One region of the Erwinia magellanica genome, then DNA from elsewhere that is predicted to be linked to it. Evidence: predicted binding sites of a transcription regulator. Region 1 holds the regulator's gene; each other region holds the start of a gene.
What was found. Region 1 encodes PurR, which represses purine synthesis genes. Its sites were predicted from a motif close to CANGCAAACGTTTGCNTG; they were not measured.

Region 1 (7,578 bases):
GCTTCAGATTACGATTGACCACCTCGAAATAGGTCGCGTAATTTTTTGGCCCTACATGTTCAAACATGCCGACAGAGACTATACGGTCATACTGTTGATTGAGATCGCGATAGTCCTGCAACAGAATAGTGACATCCAGCCCTTCACAACGCTGCTGGGCCAGTTTTTGCTGTTCGGCAGAAATAGTCACGCCGTAGACGCTCACGCCATAATTTCTGGCCGCAAACTCCGCCAGACCGCCCCAGCCGCAACCAATATCCAGCAGCGACATTCCCGGCTCCAGCTTCAGCTTATCGCAGATCATTTTTAATTTAGCCTGCTGGGCCTGTTCAAGAGTCTGCGCTTCTTTCCAGTAGCCGCAGGAATATTGCATAAAGGGATCGAGCATCAACGAGAAAAGGTCATTGCCGAGATCGTAATGCTCTTTGCCCACAATCCAGGCGCGCTTACGTGACTGTAGATTGGTTAATCTGGCCGCAGCGACTCTCAGCGTATCTTTAAAGTGGTGGGGGAGCTGTTGATCGAGTTTAGCCAGCAGGACGCGGTGAAAGAACATATCAAGCCGTTCACATTCCCACCAGCCATCCATATAACTTTCACCCAGACCCAGTGACCCTTCCTGTAAAACGCGCTTGAAGAAGTCAGGATTGGTTATTTTTATATCCCATGGACGGGTACCGTTGATCTCAATATCAGCGTTGCGCAACATATCCTGGATGATTCGGTACCACTGATTCTCTCCAAGGCTCACTTCTTCTATACACGATGAACTCATAGCTTCTCCATCACCCTGTGTGATTGAAACCTGAGAAAAAGAATAGACAATTTCTACAGGATTTGAGAATACGCACGGCATAACCGTACGCCTGACATCCGGCGTTACAGAGGATTGATTTGAATACCTACAGAGTTGCGCAACGAAAGCCACGCGGAATAGCATGCTGACAGCCCTGTCAGGACTCTAAAAAGTGCAAAATAGTTGTTATTATTTGTAGCCTGAAATGAGTATATGCTCACGTCAGGCACAATTCAACGGAATATTGTTAGTGTGCTAATCAATTAATTCAAGCCGTTAGCGCCCGCCATGTGCGCCCGCCAGAGCCATCTCTTGTGATTTCACACGTTGTAAAATATAGCCGATTATCGACAAAACGACAGTGGAGAGCATAACCAGCGAGGTGGTAAACAGGGAGCTGGTGATAAACGTCGACACAATCAGGCTGGCAACACAGCATAAACCCAGCTGTAGCGTGTTCTGCAAGGCAGCAGCTTTGCCGCTGGATTGCGGAAAGGGCAGCAGAGCATTAGCGACCACAATCGGATAAATCGCACCATTTGCCAGCGCCATACCACAGAAAGGCGTCAGCAAAGCATACAGGGAAGGTTCCGGCAGTTGAGCGGCAATAAAGAAGGCGACGATACTCACGCCATAAAGAGCCAGCAGCCAGGGTAACAGCGCGCTTCCCTCAAGGTGTTTCAGCAGGCTGCGGCAGCCATACCCGCCAATCAGGAAAGCGAGCGTTTGCGGTACATAGCTCAGGCCGATATCTCCGGGCGTCATGCCCAGCGCTCCCAGGATGAAAGGAGACCCTGTTAACCAGGCAAAGAAGCTGGCTGAACAGGCGGCATATATCAGCACGTTACCGCTGTAGACCGGGGATTTTAACAGGCTGATAAAGCTCATCTTCTCACTGACTGTCTGAGTTGCCTCTTTACGGGGTGACGCAAGAAACAGAGTACAAATCAGCAAGGCAACCGCGACCAGCAACAGCGTGATAAAAATCGCACGCCAGGTAAAGTGGTTAAGCAGCCAGGCACCCAGCAGCGGGGCAAGCGCGGGCGAAAGGGCGACCAGAGGCATGATTGAGGCAAAAACGCGGTTAGCCTGCGCGGCCGGATAGCGGTCAACAACCAGCGCCTGCCAGCTCACTGCGGCGGCACAGATGCCGATGGCCTGCGCAAATCGAAGCGCCAGCAGCAGGGAGGCGGATTGCACCCACCACATCGCGGCACAGCTGATGGCAAACAGACTCAGGCCCATCAACAGCACGGGCTTGCGGCCAATACGATCGGAAAGCGGCCCCCAAATCAGCTGACCGCTGGCAAAACCGGCCAGAAACAGGCTGAGGCTGGCGCTGATGATGCCCGCGCTGGTTTGCAGGTCTTGCTGCATAGCGATAAAAGCAGGCAGGTACATATCGGTCGCGAGAAAACCCGCAACGCTGAGTAGCGCCAGGTAAACAATAAATCCTTTTGAAGGCATTTTTTCTCTCTTACAGGTAATGAATCGAACGCCGCAGAGTGTAAACGCGTGTCAATCAGCTTGTGAAACGGTAATATTTGCCTCTTCCCTTCAAAAAAATTGCAGGCAGCTTATGTGGTCAGAACACGCTTTGGAAGTTGTTGATGCCGTTGCCCGTTCGGGCAGTTTCACCGCAGCCGCGGCTGAGCTGCACCGCGTTCCCTCCGCTATCAGCTATACCGTGCGGCAGCTGGAGGAGTGGCTGGCAGTACCCCTGTTTGAACGGCGGCACCGGGATGTGGTGCTGACCGAAGCGGGACGGGTATTTGTGCAGGAAGGGCGAAGTGTTATCAAAAAAATGCTCGCCACCCGGCGGCAGTGTCAGCAGGTGGCCAACGGCTGGCGTGGACAGATCAATATTGCCGTCGATCGGATAGTCAAACCTCAGCGCACGCGCCAGCTGGTGGTGGACTTTTACCGCCATTTCCCCGACATGGAGCTGCATCTGTCGCCAGAGGTGTTCAACGGCGTCTGGGATGCGCTGGCCGATGGCAGGGTTGATGTGGCCATTGGGGCTACTCAGGCTATACCTGTGGGCGGCCGTTTTGCCTTTCGCGATATGGGAGCACTGAACTGGCGCTGCGTGGTGGGAGCAGATCATCCTCTGGCGCAGCACCGGGAGCAGGTTATCAGCGAAGAGGCGATCCGGGAATGGCCCTCGCTGGTGCTGGAGGACACCTCGCGAGCGCTCCCCAAACGAACAACCTGGACCCTGGATAATCAGCGGCGGCTGGTGGTGCCAGATTGGGAAAGTGCTTTCGACTGTCTGTCAGCCGGGCTGTGCGTGGGCATGGTACCGGGACATTTTGCCCGGCCTCTGTTGAAACAGGGCACACTGCACGAGCTAAAGCTGGCAGCCAGTTTCCCCGACAGCCCCTGCTGCGTCAGCTGGTCTGAACAACAGGCGTCACCGGCGCTGAGCTGGCTACTCGATTATCTGGGTGAGAGCGATACGCTGAACAGCGAATGGCTGCGCGAAGAGGAGTAAAAAGCCTGAACAGCGCAAGCCGGGGGTAAAATATGCCCCTGGCTTGCAGCAGGAAAGAGGCAGGCAGAAGGCTTAGCGGCGGTAATCCAGGAAAGGACCGTCAGCGACCGAGCGACGTTCGATCAGGGAAGGATGTACCTCAATGGTCTGCGGATCTTCCCGTTTGCTGGTGATACGGTCCAGCAGCATATCGAAAGCGGTCTCGCCTAAGCGCTCTTTAGGCTGATGAACGGTAGTCAGTGCTGGTGTAAAGTAACGGGCGTTGCGCACGTTATCATAACCGATCACCGATATATCCTGCGGAACCCGTAACCCCATCTCGTCCGCAGCGCAAATGGCGCCCATGGCCATGACGTCACCGCCACAAAAGACCGCCGTTGGTCGCTGTTTCTGCGATAAAATCTGCTGCATCGCCTGATAGCCAGACTCCGGTTCGAAATCTCCCTGCACCAGCCACTCTTTACGGAGCGTAATATTGGCTTCAGCCAGCGCCTTCAGGAAGCCGGCATGGCGGCCGCCACCGGTATTGCGCTCCATTTGTCCGGGGATCACGCCGATATCGCGGTGACCCCGATCGATCAGGTAGCGCCCGGCCAGATAGCCGCCCTCAAAAGCGTTATCCAGCACGGTATCGGTGAAGTCTCCGCGAGACTCGCCCCAGTCCATAACGACCATCGGGATATTGCGGTTCTCTTCCAGCATTTTGATCAGCGGATCGGGATACTCAGAGCACATCACCAGCAGACCGTCCACGCGCTTTTGCGCCATCATCGACAGATAGGCCTGCTGCTTTTGCAGATCGTTATGGGCATTGCCCAGGATCAGGGTATAGCCTTTTGCGAAACAGCGGTTTTCCACCGCTTCAATAATCTCGGCAAAGTAGGGCGCTTCGCTGGAGGTGGCTAACAGACCAATAGTTCTGGTGTGATTAACCTTAAGGCTGCGGGCCACTGCACTGGGGGAATAGTGCAGCGATTTAATTGCAGCCCAGACGGCCTCCCGCGTCTCTTCGGCGACAAAGCGGGTTTTATTGATGACGTGGGAGACGGTGGTGGTCGACACCCCGGCCTGCTTTGCCACATCTTTAATTGTTGCCATGAACTAGCTACTCCTGCGCTTATCTCAACGTGTTGATAAGCCTGTTGTTAATCGTTTGCCTGAAAAGAGTAAAACCTGACGTCTTAAATCGGTTTAAGTTGCTGTCGGATTCGTCAGGAAGGAAAAGAGTGGTCGTCCGCAGAATTGTGACTGAGCGGACGTTGCGCAACAAAAAGAATTCTAACAAGGCTGAGCAGAGAAAACGAGATTTTTACCGATAAGTATGGGAAAATTGATAACACTATTAACTGTAGGGCTATTCAGAGGATATATGGATACCGATTTAAAGTTCTCATTACTGACCACGGTTTGCGCTTTGGTGATGATTATGGCGTTCAGCTTTACCGCCATCATGCACTAACTATAAAAGGGGCCTGATCGCAGGCCCTTTATAACGCTTAGCGGATGGTTTTCGGCGTCATCATCCGACGGGCGCCAATATAGTGACGCTGCCAGTAATCCTCGCCCAGCGCGCTTACCTGAATATCCTTGCCGGTACGGGGGGACTGAATGAACTTACCGTCACCCAGATAGACGCCAACATGGTCAGCAACCCCGCGTCCATTAATGCGGAAGAAGACCAAATCCCCTTTTTCCAGCTCATCACGTTTGATCGAGGCGGCATCGCGCAGATGATACATTTCGTTAGCGGTGCGCGGGATTTTAAACTTCACCAAATCCTTATAGGCATACCAGACCAGCCCGCTACAGTCGAAGCCGGTTTTTGGTGAGGTTCCGCCCCATTGATAGGGTTTACCCAGCTGGCCCATCAGTTTGTTCATCGCAGTTTCACGAGCTTTCTGATAGCGGGCACGATGCGCCTTGCTCAACTTCAGCGGTGCCGGGTCGAGATCGGCTGTCAGCGCTTCCATTTGTGCTGCTTTACCGCGATGCCGTCCGTAACGCTTTTTACTGCCATTAACGCTTTTCTTTTTATATCTGCCGGGAGTAACGGCGGCCGTTGCCGGAGAGGCTTTCTTTTTAAGCTTGAGCTTTGACACGGAGGTTAAGCGGGATTTCTTGCTGGTGGTCTCTTTAACTTTTTTTGTGGAGCTTGCTTTAACCGGCCTGCGTTTACGTCGCTCATCTTCACGGGCTGGCGTACCAGCATCCTTCTTATGATGGCTGGCATTAACAGGGGCGTGTGGCGATGCGTGCGCCACGTTAAAAAAGAGCTGAGCAAACGCCAGCAAAAAGAGGGTGATGAGTAAACGCATCGTTACCATTAACAGTTTGTGCTTCGACCAGCGGCCAAAGCGTGCCAAAAACAGGGATATCTGCTTTGCAGCAGGCTCATGGGGCAATTCTAATCTAACTGTTTAACAAAGGGTAAGGTCTTTTTTGTTTCAATGATGCAGAACAAGTAAAAGCTGTAAAAATAAGCCAAATCAGCTGGTTATCTGTGCAAACCTTATCCATTTTAGCGGCATTGGCGCTGCAATAACCTCTGGAAAATGTTATTTTAATGTATCCGCCTGGGCTTGTGAGGCGCAGAAGCCGAAAATGCTCTTAGTAAAATGTCGTTTTCATCGTGCGGGCAGAGTCGCTACACTAAATAGACACGAAGTATCCGATTAAGGAAGCCATTTATGAGTACCGTTGAAAAAATTGAGCGCCAGATAGCAGAAAACCCGATTCTGCTCTACATGAAAGGTTCACCAAAACTGCCAAGCTGCGGCTTCTCGGCACAGGCCGTACAGGCGCTGTCAGCCTGTGGCGAACGTTTCGCCTATGTGGACATTTTGCTGAATCCAGAGATTCGGGCAGAATTACCTAAGTATGCCAACTGGCCGACTTTCCCGCAGCTGTGGGTGGATGGTGAACTGGTCGGCGGTTGCGACATCATTATTCAGATGTATCAGCAGGGCGAACTCCAGCAGCTGATCAAAGAAACTGCACAAAAATATCCTTCTGACACCGCTGAATAAGCGACTCAGAAAGTAAAAGGGCGAGGAAAAATTCCTCGCCCTTTTTTTATGCTTCGCTTACCGGCGCTGGAAGCGGCCAGCCGCCCAGCCGTTTCCAGCGGTTCACCAGCTCACAGAACAGATCTGCCGTTTGTACGGTATCGTACAGCGCGGAGTGTGCCTGATTACTGTCAAAGGCCATTCCCGCCGCAGCACAGGCTTTCGCCAGTACGGTTTGCCCTAATACCAGCCCGCTTAACGCCGCCGTATCAAAGGTGACGAAAGGATGGAAAGGGTTGCGTTTCAGACCGGTACGTTCAGCGGCCGCATTCATGAAGTTGAGATCAAAAGTGGCATTATGCGCAACCATAATGGCGCGATTGCAGTCCCGATCTTTAATCCCTTTGCGCACCAGTTTAAAGATGGCATGCAGAGCTTCATATTCACTGACCGCACCGCGAAGCGGGTCAGAGGGGTCAATGCCGTTAAAAGCCAATGCTTCAGGTAGCAGAACAGAACCTTCAAACGGCTCAACGTGGAAATGGAGCGTTTGGTCTTTCTCCAGCCAGCCATTTTCATCCATTTTCAGGGTGACGGCAGCCACTTCCAGTAGCGCATTGGTCTTCGCGTCAAATCCAGCGGTTTCCACATCGATCACTACCGGATAAAAGCCGCGAAAACGGCTGCTGAGGGTGTTCAGTTGGTTCGATTCAGACATCAGGATCTCATTGGCGAAAAAATGCAGCGCGCATTATGGCAAATTTCGCCGCGAGATGCAGCAGGGGAAGGGAGAAGAAGGGCGCCCTTAAGGCACCCTGGTAAATCAGGCACCCAGACCGTGGCCCGCATGCTTGTTCTCAATCAGTTCGATTTTATAGCCATCCGGATCTTCAACAAAGGCGATGATAGTGGTTCCGCCTTTCACCGGGCCAGCTTCGCGCGTTACGTTGCCACCATCCTGACGGATACGGTCGCAGGTAGCCGCAACGTCATCCACGCCCAGCGCAATATGGCCGTATGCGTCGCCCAGATTATAGCTCTCCTGACCCCAGTTATAGGTCAGCTCAATCACTGCACCTTCGCTCTCTTCGGTATAACCCACGAAAGCCAGCGTGTATTTATATTCAGTATTTTCGCTGGTGCGCAGCAGACGCATGCCCAGAACTTTAGTATAAAAATCAACGGAACGTTGCAGATCGCCAACGCGAAGCATGGTGTGAAGTAAGCGCATAACATCCTCTTGGTAAAAAACGTTATCATCCGATAACGGTTAAAAAAATAAG
Region 2 (7,578 bases), on a different contig from region 1:
CAGTTCGATAAAGTGATCGAACAATGGCGCGGCATCGGCCGGCCCCGGACTGGCTTCAGGGTGGCCCTGGAAGCTGAATGCCGGCTTATCGGTGCGGTGGATACCCTGTACCGTATTGTCAAACAGCGAGGTGTGTGTCACGCGCAGATTGGCTGGCAGGTTGCTGTCATCTACCGCAAAACCGTGGTTCTGTGCGGTGATCATAACGGTATCTCTCTCCAGGTCTTTTACCGGGTGGTTGCCGCCGTGGTGGCCCAGCTTCATCTTCACGGTTTTCGCCCCGCTGGCCAGCGCCAGCAGCTGGTGGCCCAGACAGATACCGAATACCGGTACATCAGTTTCCAGGAACGCCTTAATCGCCTCGATAGCGTAATCGCAGGGTTCCGGATCCCCCGGACCATTCGAGAGGAAAATACCGTCCGGGTTCATCTTCAGCACCTCTTCCGCTGGAGTCTGTGCCGGAACCACCGTCAGGCGGCAGCCGCGATCCACCAGCATCCGCAGGATATTGCGCTTTACGCCATAGTCGTAAGCAACAACGTGGAAAGGCAGTTCCGCTTCCTGTTTCGCTTCCGGCAACCCCTCCAGCGTCCAGCTGCCCTGCATCCAGCGGTAGCTTTCACCGATAGTGACTTCTTTCGCCAGGTCCATTCCCTTCAGGCCGGGAAACGCCTTAGCCTGCTGCAAGGCAAATTCCGCATCTGGCGCATCGCCGGCAATGATACAGCCGTTCTGCGCCCCTTTTTCGCGCAGCAAGCGGGTCAGCTTACGCGTATCGATATCGGCAATCCCCACAATGTTCAGGCGCTTCAGGTAGTCTGACAGCCCCTCTTCATTACGGAAGTTGCTGGCAATCAGCGGCAGGTCGCGGATCACCAGACCCTGAGCATGTACCTGAGAAGATTCTTCGTCAGCGGAGTTGGTGCCGACATTGCCGATATGAGGATAAGTAAGAGTAACGATCTGGCGGGAATAGGAAGGATCAGTGAGGATTTCTTGATAACCGGTCATTGAAGTGTTGAAAACAACTTCTCCCACTGCCGAACCTGTTGCCCCGATGGCCCGACCGTGAAATTGGGTTCCGTCTTCCAGAACCAATAGCGCTGACTTAATCAAAACATCCTCCTGAGAATAAACAGTCACATTATTTGCATATTAATTCATGACGAACCCATAAATCAATGCAAAAACCGCCTGAGTTCTCGATTTTTGGCAAATTGCGCGCATTCTAATGATCGCCCACCCCATTGTCTACCCTGCTGGCGAGTTTTTCATAGGTTTTTACTCAACTGGTGAGTAAATCGGAAGATTTACTGCAAAAGGAGCACTCATTGCGCTCATAAAACCGGTTGCGTTAACAAATGCACATAAGAAAGAGAACGAGAGGAGGAAAAAGTGGACCAAATGGTCAAAATTAACCTCAGAGCGAGGTAAAAAGAGGAGATAACTTACTTTAATGACAACCAGACCATCAGATAAAAGCCAAATGCATATTATTAAAAAATAAAAAGGGCAATAAAATTATTGCCCATCCAATCAGAAAGTTATGATTGAAATAACCACATCACGATGGTGCACAACACTTATAAATCATCAAGATTAAGCACATTTCTCATATCATAAAGACCAGCATTCTTACCTTTTAACCATTCAGCGGCCCGAACAGCCCCTTTTGCAAATGTCATCCGGCTTGAAGCCTTATGGGTTATCTCTACACGCTCGCCAATATCAGCAAAGATAGCGGTATGCTCGCCGACAATGTCACCAGCACGAACGGTCGCAAAACCGATGGTCTGCGCTTTACGCTCACCGGTATGCCCTTCACGGGCATAGACGGCATGGTCATTAAGATCCCACTCCATGGCATCCGCAATCGCTTCGCCCATGGCCAGCGCGGTGCCCGAAGGGGCATCGACTTTATGGCGATGGTGCGCTTCCACAATTTCGATATCAGCGTAATCACCCATCACTTTGGCGGCTTTCTCCAGCAGTTTAAGCACCAGGTTAACGCCCACGCTGAAGTTAGCAGCAAATACCACAGCAATATGCTGCGATGCTTCTTTGATAGCAGCTTTACCTGCCTCATCAAAACCGGTGGTGCCGATCACCATCGCTTTCTGGTGCTGGCGGCAGAACGCCAGGTAAGCCAGCGTGCCTTCAGGACGGGTGAAGTCGATCAGCACGTCAAAATCTTTTACTACAGCTTCCAGGCTGTCGCTGATTTTCACGTTCAGCGCCCCTGTTCCGGCCAGCTCACCGGCATCAACGCCCACCAGCGAAGAGCCTTCACGCACCAGCGCTGCACCTAAGCACACCCCTTCCGCCTCCTGTGCTGCCTGAATTAACTGACGTCCCATGCGTCCTGAGGCGCCCACTATAGCGAGGCGGATTTGTGCATTGTTCATTTTGAATCCCTGTATAAAGTCTGTGCATGCAAAGCGAAGACAGGTTAACCATGCGCTAACCGGCGCGCCACCATAAAAACAGCATAATAAGAATTTTATGCCAGCCGCGATGCATTATCAGTAAAACAAATTTTAGAGGGGTTTGATCGGAGGGAGTGAGGGTAAGGTTAAAGACAGCTGCGGTGGCACGGCGTCGGCACAGAGCGCGTTATCCGAGACGCCGTGAATCTTTCCATGGAAGCTTGGATGCCGCATCCCTGCGGCATACACTCGGCTAACGCGCTCTGTGCCGCCACCCAATGATTTCAGTGCAATTGGTAAGCCGGATGAACACACAGGTCAGAGTCGGGCTTTGAAACAGGCCACAGTGAAGATTGTGGCAAGGAAGAGCGGGCAGATAAGCAGAGGCTAAGCGGCATGGAGGCTGCCGGGCAGCGTCAGGTAAGGAGGCATGGCATTTTTGTGTTCAGCCCGATCTTCCTGACCAGGCCACCCTCAACACAGACAACATGCCTTTATTCAAAGGTAATACTCAAGAGCTGCCGGCTGTTACTCGACCTGACGCACTTCCACACGCAGCTCTTTGGGCACTTCAAAGACGATATTCTCTTCGCGGCCAATCAGCTCGATGGCTGCTTCACCTCCCAGCTCACGCAGGCGCTGGATCACTTCCTGTACCAGAATATCTGGCGCAGAAGCCCCCGCCGTTACCCCCACACAGCTTACACCCTTGACCCACTCTTCCTGAATGTCTTCAGCAGAGTCGATCAGCCGCGCCAGCTTACCGGCACGCTGGGCCAGTTCTGCCAGACGGTTAGAGTTTGACGAATTCCGCGACCCCACAACCAGCACCACATCGGCATCTTTTGCCAGTGTGCGAACCGCTTCCTGCCGGTTGGTGGTGGCGTAGCAGATATCATCTTTACGTGGACCGATGATTTTCGGGAAACGGGCACGCAGCGCATCGATAACCTCGTAGGTATCATCGACGGAAAGCGTGGTCTGCGTCATAAAGCTCAGGTTGTTCTCATCCTTCACCTGCAACTTGTAAACGTCTTCCGGCGCTTCAACAAGGTACATGCCCCCTTTCGGGTTGCTGTACTGCCCCATGGTGCCTTCCACTTCCGGGTGCCCTGCGTGACCAATCAGGATCGCTTCCGTACCCTTACGGCTGGCGCGCGCCACTTCCATATGCACTTTGGTCACCAGCGGACAGGTCGCATCGAACAGCATTGTCAGATCGCGCGCTTTAGCTTCTGCCCGCACCGCCTGAGATACGCCGTGCGCAGAGAAAATCAGGATCGCGCCATCCGGCACTTCCCCGATATCCTCGATAAAGATTGCGCCACGCTCGCGCAGACTGTTTACCACATAGCGATTATGCACCACTTCATGCCGCACGTAGATCGGTGCGCCGTACATCTCCAGCGCACGCTCCACAATGCTGATGGCGCGGTCAACACCGGCACAAAAACCGCGAGGGTTAGCCAGCAGGATTTGCATTTTTCGCCTCCAGTACCGGATCGATTTCCAGTACTTCAACTTCGAAGTGAATAGTCTGCCCGGCCAGCGGATGGTTGAAATCCACGGTGATCGAATCACCGGAAATTTCGCGGATCACGCCCGGCATTTCGTTACCATCCATGCCGCTGAACAGCATAATGGCACCGATTTCAGGCTCGCCCGCCTGGGTAAAATCGCGGCGGGAGAAGTATTGGATCAGGTCCGGGCTGCTCTGACCGAAGGCATCATCTGCGTCCAGCGAGAAGGCTGTTTTCTCACCAACTTTCAGCCCCAGCAGGTGCGACTCCAGCCCTTCAGAGAGGCTACCGTCTCCCAGACTGAACAGGGCTGGCTTGCCATTGTTACGGGTGGATTCCGCCGTAGAGCCATCTTCCAGCTTTAAGGTGAAATGCACCAGCACCGCGCTTTCGCGCTGCACAGAATCAGTCATACCCTGCCCTTAAGTTTTAGCCTGTTTGCCGGACGTGCTGAAAAAACCTTCCAGCACGATCAGTGCGGCACCAATACAGATGCCGCAGTCAGCGATATTAAAAGTGGCGAAATGCCAGTCGCCCACATAGAAGTCGATAAAATCGACCACAAAGCCATGATACGCCCGGTCAAACAGGTTGCCCAACGCGCCGCCAGCGATCAGCGCGTAAGCAATATTGTTTAACTTATTGCTGGCTGCGGTGCGGTACATCATCACCAGCAGCGCCACGACTATCGCGACGGCAATGCCGGCAAAGAACCAGCGCTGCCAGCCGCCTTTATCTGCCAGGAAGCTGAAAGCCGCCCCGTAGTTATGCGCATAGAAGAAGTTGAAAAATGGCATCACTGACATCGACTCATGCAGCATCAGCGTGTTCATAATCCACTGCTTGCTGGCGAAGTCGATGGCAATGACCACCACTATCAACCAGACCCAGCGTAAACCGGTCGAGAAAATAGGTTTACTCATCAGGCAAACTTACGCTGTTCGCCAGCGCCAGCAATGTTGGTGGCACAACGGGCGCACACATCCGGATGCTCAGCATTCTGACCAATGTCCGTAGTGTAATGCCAGCAGCGTGGGCATTTCTCGCCTTCCGCTTTGTGCAGCGCGATTTTCAGACCTTTCACCAGCTCGCTCTGCTGCGCTTCTTCGGTAGCCAGCGCATAGTCAGCGACCTGTGCACCTGAAGTCAGCAGCACGAAACGCAGCTCATCACCCAGGCTGGTCAGCTTCTGCGCCAGATCGGCATCGGCATAGAGCGTCACGCCAGCTTCCAGCGAGCCGCCCAGGCGCTTGTCAGCACGCGCCTGCTCAATCACCTTGTTGACTTCACCGCGCACTTTCAGCAGCTCAGCCCAGTAACTGTCGTTCATCGGCTCGTTATCCGCCAGGCCAAACAGCCCGTCGAACCACTCTTCGGTGAAGACATACTTCGCGCGCTTGCCTGGCAGCTCACCCCAGATCTCATCGGCGGTAAACGACATGATCGGCGCCATCCAGCGCACCAGCGCCTCGGCAATGTAGTAGAGCGCGGTCTGGCAGCTACGGCGCGCCAGGCCATCCGCTTTCGCGGTGTACTGACGGTCTTTAATGATATCAAGATAGAACGAGCCCATCTCAATAGAGCAGAACTGCATCAGACGCTGTACCACTTCATGGAAGTCGTAGCTCTCGTAAGAGGCGAGGATCTCTTCCTGCGCCGCTTTCGCCCGTCCTACAGCCCAGCGGTCCAGCACCACCATCTCTTCTGGCTTCACCAGGTCGGTTTCAGGATTGAAGCCGTTCAGGTTCGCCAGCAAGAAGCGCGCGGTATTACGAATACGGCGATAGGAGTCGGCAGAACGCTTAAGGATCTCGTCAGAAACGGCCATCTCGCCCGAATAGTCGGTAGAGGCGACCCACAGACGCAGGATGTCGCCACCCAGCTTGTTCATCACATCCTGCGGAGAAACGGTGTTACCGATCGATTTCGACATCTTGCGGCCCTGACCATCAACGGTGAAGCCGTGGGTCAGTACCTGACGATAAGGCGCCTTGCCTTTCATCGCCGTGGAAATCATCAGAGAAGACATAAACCAGCCGCGATGCTGATCTGAACCTTCCAGATACATATCCGGAGTATGGCCGCCGAATTCCGGACGGGCATCCACCACCGAGTAGCTGGTTGATCCTGAGTCAAACCACACGTCCAGGGTATCCGGGACTTTAACGTAGTTTTCTGCCTCTTCGCCCATCAGCTCTTTGCTATCCAGATCCCACCAGGCCTGTATGCCATCCTGCTCAACACGCTGAGCCACTTTTTCCATCAGCTCCAGCGTATCGGGGTGCAGCTGCTCACTCTCTTTATGAACGAACAGCGCCATCGGCACGCCCCAGGTACGCTGGCGTGAGATGCACCAGTCCGGACGGTTAGCCACCATCGACTCAATACGCGCCTGGCCCCAGTCCGGGATCCACTGCACGCCTTTGATCTCTTTCAACGACTGCGCCCGCAGCCCTTTCTGATCCATGCTGATAAACCACTGTGGGGTAGCACGGAAGATGATTGGCGTTTTGTGGCGCCAGCAGTGCGGGTAGCTGTGCAGCAGCTTCTCAACGTGCAGCAGCGCGCCCTTTTCACGCAGCAGCTCAACGATCATATCATTGGCTTTAAAGACGTTTACGCCGTCCAGCGTCGGATAAGTACCCGGCAGGAATCTGCCGTCCGGCCCTACCGGATTAGCGGTTTCGATACCATATTTCTGGCCAATAACGTAGTCATCAGGACCGTGGCCGGGTGCTGTATGCACCGCACCAGTACCCGCTTCCAGCGTAACATGTTCGCCCAGTACAACAGGTGAGATGTGATCCAGGAAAGGATGCTGGAAGGGTTGCAGCTCAAGCTCTGCGCCTCGTGTTTCGCCAAGAACCTGCCATTGCGCAATACCGGCACGCTTCATCACGCTTTCAACCAGATCTTTCGCCAGGATCAGCGCGCGGCCTTCAATCTGCACCAGCTGGTAGTCGAACTCCGGATGCAGCGAGATAGCGCGGTTAGCGGGCATGGTCCACGGCGTGGTGGTCCAGATAACCAGTGAAACCGGCCCTTCAGCCTGGGTCACGCCAAATTTGGCCTGTACCACATCTTTATCGACCGCATTGAACATCACATCGATAGAGGGAGAAGTTTTGTCGTAGTACTCAACCTCGGCCTCAGCCAGCGCAGAACGACAGTCCATGCACCAGTGCACCGGCTTGGCGCCTTTATGCAGATGGCCGTTACCGATGATCTTACTCAGCGCACGAATGATATTGGCTTCGGTTTTGAAGTTCATCGTCAGGTAAGGACGATCCCAGTCGCCCAGTACGCCCAGACGGATAAAATCTTTTTTCTGGCCTTCAACCTGTTCAGCGGCGTATTCACGGCAGGCAGCACGGAACTCAGCCGCGGTGACTTTCTCACCCGGCTTGCCAATCATCTGCTCAACTTTGTGTTCAATAGGCAGACCGTGGCAGTCCCAACCCGGCACGTAAGGCGAGTCAAAGCCCGCCAGCCCTTTGGACTTGACGATAATGTCTTTCAGAATCTTGTTAACTGAGTGACCAATATGAATGCTGCCGTTCGCATAGGGAGGGCCATCATGCAGGATAAAGGTTTTTTTCCCTTTCTTGGCTTCGCGGATGATGCCGTAAAGA
Region 3 (7,578 bases), 830 kb from region 1:
TCCACAACCGGATAGCCATCGCCCATTTCCGCTTCATACGCCGCCCGTTGTGCCAGCTTGCGCTCCTGATCCTGCAAATAGCCGACCAGGCTCATCTGATAGAGACGAATATTTTCCACATAATTGTAGGCTTCCTGGCCTCGCGCATAGCCGTAATTAGTCTGGCTGTAATAGCGCTTCTGGCTCAGCATCGGTAGCCGCAGCTTAACATCAGCCCAACTGTCCGGATTGCCTTTTTGTTTTTCCGTCAGCTTTCGCACATCAAGCATATGGGCGTAACCCATATTGTAAGCGGCAAGGGCAAACCAGATCCGCTCATCTTCCGGAATGGTTTGCGGCACTTTTTCCATCATGCGCATCAGGTATTCGCTGCCGCCCCGAATACTCTGTTCCGGGTCGGTTCTGTCGCTGACATCCAGGCTTTCAGCCGTGTTGCGGGTCAGCATCATCATGCCGCGTACGCCGGTAGGAGAGGTGGCCTGAGGATTCCAGTGAGACTCCTGATAGGAGATGGCGGCCAGCAGACGCCAGTCGATGTCGGTAGCGTATTTTTCAAACAGCGGACGAATATCGGGCAGCGTGCCATCAATGGCCCGCAGGAAAGTCCGCGTATCAACATAATCAAACGTACCCACATGGCCGAGATACTTCTCATCCAGCCTGGCCATCGCGCCTTCTTCGCCCATCTGGTTGAAGTAGTCCAGCAGGGCGGCATTCAGGCTGTCATCCCGGTCGCGCTGCATATACCAGGTAATCGGCTCTTCATCCGTGATATCAAAAGCCACTGCCAGCTGAGGATGAATGCGCTGCAACAGAGCAATCGACACAGAATCGCCAACGGTGTAATCGAGCTTGCCATCCGCCACAGCTTCCAGCAGGGCGCTGGGACTCTGATCGGTAGAGATAGCCCAGTCGAGATCCGGATACTGGTTCTGCTTGATGCCGCGAAGCGTGGAAAGATAGGCAGAGTCAGAGGCAACCGTCAGCCGGCCATGGATGTCACCGAGGTTCTTTGGCCGTGGCTTGCCCATCCGGTAAACCAGCTGCTGGGAAACGGAATAGTAAGTCGGGCCTGTGCGGAAGTGAGACAAGCGATCGTTGTTATAAATCAGTCCCGCCGCCAGAATGTCCGCTTTATCATCTTCAAGATCGTCAAACAGTTCGCTGAGGTTTTGCCGGACGGTGATTTGCAGCTTTACACCCAGATAATCGGCGAAGCGTTTCGCCAGCTCGTAATCCATTCCGGCCGGGGCTTTATTGACGGTGTAGTAAGTCAGCGGGTTATTTAAGGTGCTGACACGCAGCACTCCCCGTGATTTTATCTGTTCTGTCTGGTCCTGTTGCCCCCCATACCAGGGGATTGATGGCCATAATGCCAGCGCAAGCAACAGGGTGACCAGCCCGATAAACAGATAATTAAATTTTAGGCGTTTCAAATAGTTATCTCTCGGTCGCTCTCAGGTTCTGTCTGTAACGGCAGTATTTGATCTCTATAATGGATCCTGAGCGTGGGGCATTTTGCGCAACTCGGTGCACCTCTGCAACTGAATTCATCCGATATTGTGTGAAATTCAGCCAATTCCCTGGTGCGAGAAATTCCACGCAAACGGTTTCGTAACGGGTGCGGATTCTCTATAATAGCGCCCGCTTTCCCTGTTGCGCCAAAAGTAGCGTCGCCCGACGCTCTGACGAGAGATTTTGATGATGGAAATTCTGCGTGGTTCGCCCGCTCTGTCGGCATTTCGTATTACTAAACTGCTGGCCCGCTTTCAGGATGCTCACCTGCCGGTGAGTGACATTTACGCCGAGTACGTCCATTTTGCCGATGTCAGCGCGCCGCTGTCCGCTGATGAAAAAGCCCGTTTACAGCGCCTGCTGAAATATGGCCCCTCTCTCGCCGAACATACGCCGGAAGGCCGTCTGATTCTGGTTACACCGCGTCCTGGCACCATTTCTCCGTGGTCTTCTAAAGCGACGGATATTGCCCACAACTGCGATCTGCCTCAGGTACTTCGTCTGGAGCGCGGTCTGGCGTTCTATGTGCAGGCTCCTCAGTTGAGTGAAGCCCAGTGGGGCCAGCTGGCTTCTCTGCTGCATGACAGAATGATGGAAGTGGTGCTCAGTGAACTGAGTCAGGCAGAGCAGCTGTTTGCTCATCACCAGCCTTCGCCGCTGCAAAGCGTCGATGTACTGGGTGAAGGGCGCGAGGCGCTGGACAAGGCCAACCGTAAACTGGGCCTGGCGCTGGCCGACGATGAAATCGACTATCTGCTGGCCGCTTTTGAGAAACTTGGGCGCAACCCGAACGATATTGAGCTTTACATGTTTGCCCAGGCAAACTCCGAGCACTGCCGTCACAAAATTTTTAACGCCGACTGGATTATTGATGGCGAGCAACAGCCTAAATCGCTGTTCAAAATGATCAAAAACACCTTCGAGAAAACCCCCGATCACGTGCTCTCTGCTTATAAAGACAACGCAGCGGTGATGGAAGGCTCGCAGGTGGGGCGCTTCTATGCGGATGCAGAACGGGGCCAGTACGATTTCCACCAGGAAGAGACGCATATCCTGATGAAGGTGGAAACGCATAACCACCCGACGGCCATTTCACCCTGGCCGGGAGCCGCAACCGGTTCCGGCGGGGAGATCCGTGACGAAGGCGCAACGGGCCGTGGCGCTAAACCTAAAGCGGGCCTGGTGGGCTTCTCGGTCTCTAACCTGCGTATTCCGGGCTTTGAACAGCCGTGGGAAGAAGATTTCGGTAAACCAGAGCGCATTGTTACGGCGCTGGATATCATGACCGAAGGCCCGCTGGGCGGCGCGGCGTTCAACAACGAATTTGGCCGTCCGGCCCTGAACGGCTATTTCCGTACCTATGAAGAGCAGGTGAACAGCCACAACGGTGTTGAGCTGCGCGGCTACCACAAGCCCATTATGCTGGCGGGCGGCATTGGCAACATCCGTGCTGACCACGTGCAGAAAGGCGAAATCACCGTGGGGGCCAAACTTATTGTCCTGGGTGGCCCGGCGATGAATATCGGCCTGGGCGGCGGAGCGGCCTCCTCTATGGCTTCTGGCCAGTCTGATGCCGATCTCGATTTTGCCTCCGTACAGCGCGACAACCCGGAGATGGAACGCCGCTGCCAGGAAGTGATTGACCGCTGCTGGGAGCTGGGTCAGGACAACCCGATCCTCTTTATCCATGACGTTGGTGCAGGCGGGCTTTCCAACGCCATGCCGGAGCTGGTGAGTGATGGCGAACGCGGTGGCCGCTTCAATCTGCGCGATATTCTGAATGATGAGCCAGGCATGAGCCCGCTGGAAGTCTGGTGTAACGAGTCTCAGGAACGTTACGTGATGGCGGTGGCACCCGAGAAGCTTGCACTGTTTGATGCCCTCTGCAAACGTGAGCGCGCACCTTATGCGGTGATCGGAGAAGCCACGGAAGAGCTGCATCTGTCGCTCTCCGACAGCCATTTCGATAACAAACCTATTGATATGCCGCTGGATGTCCTGCTGGGGAAAACCCCGAAAATGACTCGCGACGTCAGCACGCTGAAGGTGCAGGGGCAGCCGCTGGCACGCGAAGGGATCACTGTCGCCGATGCGGTGAAGCGCGTGCTGCACTTGCCTGCGGTTGCTGAAAAAACATTCCTCATCACCATTGGCGACCGTTCCGTTACCGGCATGGTTGCCCGTGACCAGATGGTAGGGCCATGGCAGATCCCGGTGGCCAACTGCGCGGTGACCACCGCCAGCCTGGACAGCTACTACGGTGAAGCGATGGCGCTGGGCGAGCGCGCGCCTGTTGCGCTGCTGGACTTCGCTGCTTCAGGCCGTCTGGCCGTAGGCGAGGCGCTGACTAACATTGCCGCCACGCAGATTGGTTCGCTTAAGCGCATCAAGCTTTCGGCAAACTGGATGGCGGCAGCTGGCCACCCAGGTGAGGATGCCGGACTCTATGAAGCGGTGAAGGCCGTGGGTGAAGAACTTTGTCCGGCGCTGGGCATCACTATCCCGGTGGGCAAAGACTCCATGTCGATGAAAACCCGCTGGCAGCACGGCACTGAACAGCGTGAGATGACTTCTCCCCTGTCGCTGGTGATCACCGCCTTCGCCCGTGTGGAAGATGTTCGCCGTACCGTAACGCCTCAGCTTCAGCCGCAGCAGGAGAATGCCCTGTTGCTGATCGATCTTGGGCAGGGCAGGAATGCGCTGGGCGCAACCGCGCTCTCTCAGGTTTATCGTCAGCTGGGGGATAAGCCTGCCGACGTCCGCGATGCAGAGCAGCTGGCTGGCTTCTTTAACGCCATGCAGGCGCTGGTGGCTGCTGGCAAACTGCTGGCTTATCACGACCGTTCCGACGGCGGCCTGCTGGTTACGCTGGCCGAGATGGCCTTTACCGGGCACTGCGGCATTGAGGTGGATATCGCTTCTCTGGGCAGCGATGCGCTGGCTGCGCTGTTCAACGAAGAGTTGGGAGCCGTGATCCAGGTTGCTGCTGCCGAGCGTGCTCAGGTTGAGCAGGTATTTGCCGAACATGGCCTGGGCGACTGCGTGCACTTGCTGGGCAAAGCCCTGCCTGGCGACCGCTTCGTCATTACTTCTGGTGAGTCTGCTCTCTACAGTGAAAGCCGCACGACGCTGCGTACCTGGTGGGCTGAAACCACCTGGCAGATGCAGCGTCTGCGCGACAACCCGGCGTGTGCCGATCAGGAACATGACGCCAAAAAGAACGATCTCGATCCGGGCCTCAACGTTGCGCTGACCTTCAGACCGGAAGAGGACGTCGCCGCGCCTTATATCGCTACCGGCGTGCGTCCGAAAGTGGCTGTTCTGCGCGAGCAGGGCGTTAACTCCCACATTGAAATGGCCGCCGCTTTCCATCGCGCTGGCTACGATGCGGTGGACGTGCATATGAGCGACCTGCTGGCGGGACGCCGTGGACTGGAAGAGTTCCAGACGCTGGTAGCCTGTGGCGGCTTCTCCTACGGGGACGTACTGGGCGCAGGCGAAGGCTGGGCGAAGTCTATTCTCTTCAACTCCCGCGTGCGTGATGAGTTTGAAACCTTCTTCCATCGCCCGCAAACGCTGGCGCTGGGCGTCTGTAATGGCTGCCAGATGATGTCTAACCTGCGCGAACTTATTCCGGGCAGCGAAGCCTGGCCGCGCTTTGTGCGCAACCAGTCCGAGCGCTTTGAAGCACGTTTCAGCCTGGTCGAAGTGGCCGCCAGTCCCTCCCTGATGCTGGACGGCATGGCAGGCTCGCGTATGCCAATCGCCGTCTCTCATGGCGAAGGCTTTGTGGAAGTGCGTGATGGGGCGCACCTGGCTTCCCTGGAGCATAAAGGCCTGGTGGCGTTGCGCTTTGTGGATAACCTCGGCAAGGTGACTCAGCAGTACCCGGCGAACCCTAACGGATCACCTAACGGGATCACGGCGGTCACCAACGAAAGCGGCCGCGTCACTATCATGATGCCGCACCCGGAGCGCGTATTCCGTACTGTGAGCAACTCATGGCATCCGGAAGAGTGGGGCGAAGACAGCCCATGGATGCGCATTTTCCGCAATGCGCGTAAGCAACTCGGCTAAATCCTCTCAAGGGCAACCATCTGGTTGCCCTTATGCTTTGTGCCGCCGGTGTTGCTTTATTGCGACAGAGGGGGTAAGTGTCTGTCTCCAAAAGGAGACATATAACCTGTTGTTTTTATTGGGTGTCTGCGAATAGTCTTAAGCGTGTTTCTGATTGGCGACAGTTTCTTTTGACCAACAGGTCCGGCTTCTCAGACTATCCAAGTTATGGTAATAAATTCAGATTAATTATCAACAACTTAAAAATAAAATACTAAGTTGGCACGCTTGTTGCTATTATCTGTGCAGTGGCTCATTCACCTGGTTACGACAGCCCTGCGAAAGCGGTCAAGCGCTTCATAACATCCAGAATGACGCACAATACGGTGCCTGCCGTCCACCAGACCGATAATCGTTCACTTTGTGACGTTATCAAACTTCGGACGCAACGTTGAGTTAGGCACCACCTATTTTCTGTGATGATGACTATCCTCACAGCCCGAACGGCAGATTCTCTGAATCTGCCGTTTTTGTTTGCCTCTTCCACTCCCCACCTGATACGGCTTCAGGCAGCGCTTGCCCGTCCAGAGTGGAACAATTCCCCGCCACCTTCTCTTTTGGAGCACTAATTAATCGGTGCTACACTAAAAAACTTCGCCCTATATAAACGTATTTCTATGACAAATCCTGCATTTAAACGCGCAAAGCTTGAACTACCGCAGGGGGCCGATAAGCTTTTGCTCCATTCCTGCTGTGCTCCCTGTTCCGGTGAAGTCATGGAGGCTATCCAGGCTTCAGGTATCGATTACACCATTTTTTTCTACAATCCGAATATTCATCCTCACAAGGAGTATCTCATCCGCAAAGAGGAGAACATCCGCTTTGCTGACAAGCAGGGGATCCCTTTTATTGATGCGGATTATGATACGGACAACTGGTTCGCCAGGGCGAAAGGGATGGAGTGGGAGCCGGAGCGTGGGATACGTTGCACGATGTGTTTCGATATGCGCTTTGAACGCACCGCACTCTATGCGGCAGAGAATGGCTTCAGCGTGATCAGCAGCTCTCTGGGGATCTCCCGCTGGAAAGATATGCAGCAAATCAACGATTGTGGCGCGCGGGCTGCCAGCCACTATCCGGGTATGGTTTACTGGGATTACAACTGGCGCAAGCAGGGCGGCGCATCACGTATGATTGAGATCAGTAAGCGTGAACAGTTTTATCAGCAGGAGTATTGCGGATGCGTTTATTCACTGCGTGACAGCAACAAGCATCGTAAAACCATGGGCAGACCTCTGATAAAATTGGGCAAAGTATTCTACGGAAAAGAGAATACAGAGTAACTTCGCCTTAGTGCGTTAACTGAGAGACTCCTGTGAAAAAATGGCGTTTGTTCCCCCGTTCCCTGCGTCAGCTGGTACTGATGGCGTTTCTGCTGGTTTTGCTGCCCCTGCTGGTACTGGCCTGGCAGGCCTGGGAAAGCCTTTCGGCGCTGAGTGAAAGGGCGGCGGATACCAATCGCACCACCCTGACTGACGTCCGCCGCAGCGAGGCGATGGCGAGAACAGCGCTGGAGCTGGAGCGCAGCTACCGGCAATATTGCGTGCTGGACGATCCAATGCTCGCCAACCTCTATCAAACCCAACGCACAAAATATGCTCAGATGCTGGATGCGCAGGCATCGGTCCTGCCCGACAGCCGGATTTCCGATACCCTGCATCGCTCGCTGAACCTGTTGGGTAAAATTAGCTGCGATAACAGTAATCCGGTTAAAGCTTCTGCTACCGCTCTGGAAACCTTCTCTGAAGCGAATGCTCAACTGGTTCAGTCAACGCGCGAAGTGGTGTTCTCTCGTGGTTTGCAGCTGCAACGGGAAATTGCTGAACGCGGCCAGTATTTTGGCTGGCAGGCGCTGATCCTGTTTCTGCTCAGCCTGGGGCTGGTACTGCTGTTCACCCGCATGATCATTGGCCCGGTCAAAGCCGTAGAGAGGATGATCAACCGTCT

Region 2: carA (glutamine-hydrolyzing carbamoyl-phosphate synthase small subunit) is a predicted target of PurR. The motif match lies at 1,339-1,356, and genes of this name have one in related genera.
Region 3: purL (phosphoribosylformylglycinamidine synthase) is a predicted target of PurR. The motif match lies at 1,600-1,617, and genes of this name have one in related genera.

The regions. Positions count from the first base shown of each region.
Region 1 is NZ_JBCHVC010000001.1:903,297-910,874, forward strand. It holds gene cfa (cyclopropane fatty acyl phospholipid synthase) at 1-775, opposite strand, end outside; gene punC (purine nucleoside transporter PunC) at 1,073-2,263, opposite strand; gene punR (DNA-binding transcriptional activator PunR) at 2,376-3,290, shown strand; gene purR (HTH-type transcriptional repressor PurR) at 3,363-4,388, opposite strand; gene cydH (cytochrome bd-I oxidase subunit CydH) at 4,660-4,749, shown strand; gene AAH450_RS04185 (C40 family peptidase) at 4,787-5,605, opposite strand; gene AAH450_RS04190 (Grx4 family monothiol glutaredoxin) at 5,978-6,316, shown strand; gene rnt (ribonuclease T) at 6,363-7,013, opposite strand; gene gloA (lactoylglutathione lyase) at 7,119-7,526, opposite strand.
Region 2 is NZ_JBCHVC010000003.1:166,892-174,469, forward strand. It holds gene carA (glutamine-hydrolyzing carbamoyl-phosphate synthase small subunit) at 1-1,116, opposite strand, end outside; gene dapB (4-hydroxy-tetrahydrodipicolinate reductase) at 1,584-2,405, opposite strand; gene ispH (4-hydroxy-3-methylbut-2-enyl diphosphate reductase) at 2,955-3,908, opposite strand; gene fkpB (FKBP-type peptidyl-prolyl cis-trans isomerase) at 3,889-4,359, opposite strand; gene lspA (signal peptidase II) at 4,369-4,869, opposite strand; gene ileS (isoleucine--tRNA ligase) at 4,869-7,578, opposite strand, start outside.
Region 3 is NZ_JBCHVC010000001.1:76,321-83,898, forward strand. It holds gene mltF (membrane-bound lytic murein transglycosylase MltF) at 1-1,436, opposite strand, end outside; gene purL (phosphoribosylformylglycinamidine synthase) at 1,702-5,592, shown strand; gene AAH450_RS00410 (epoxyqueuosine reductase QueH) at 6,249-6,914, shown strand; gene AAH450_RS00415 (sensor histidine kinase) at 6,947-7,578, shown strand, end outside.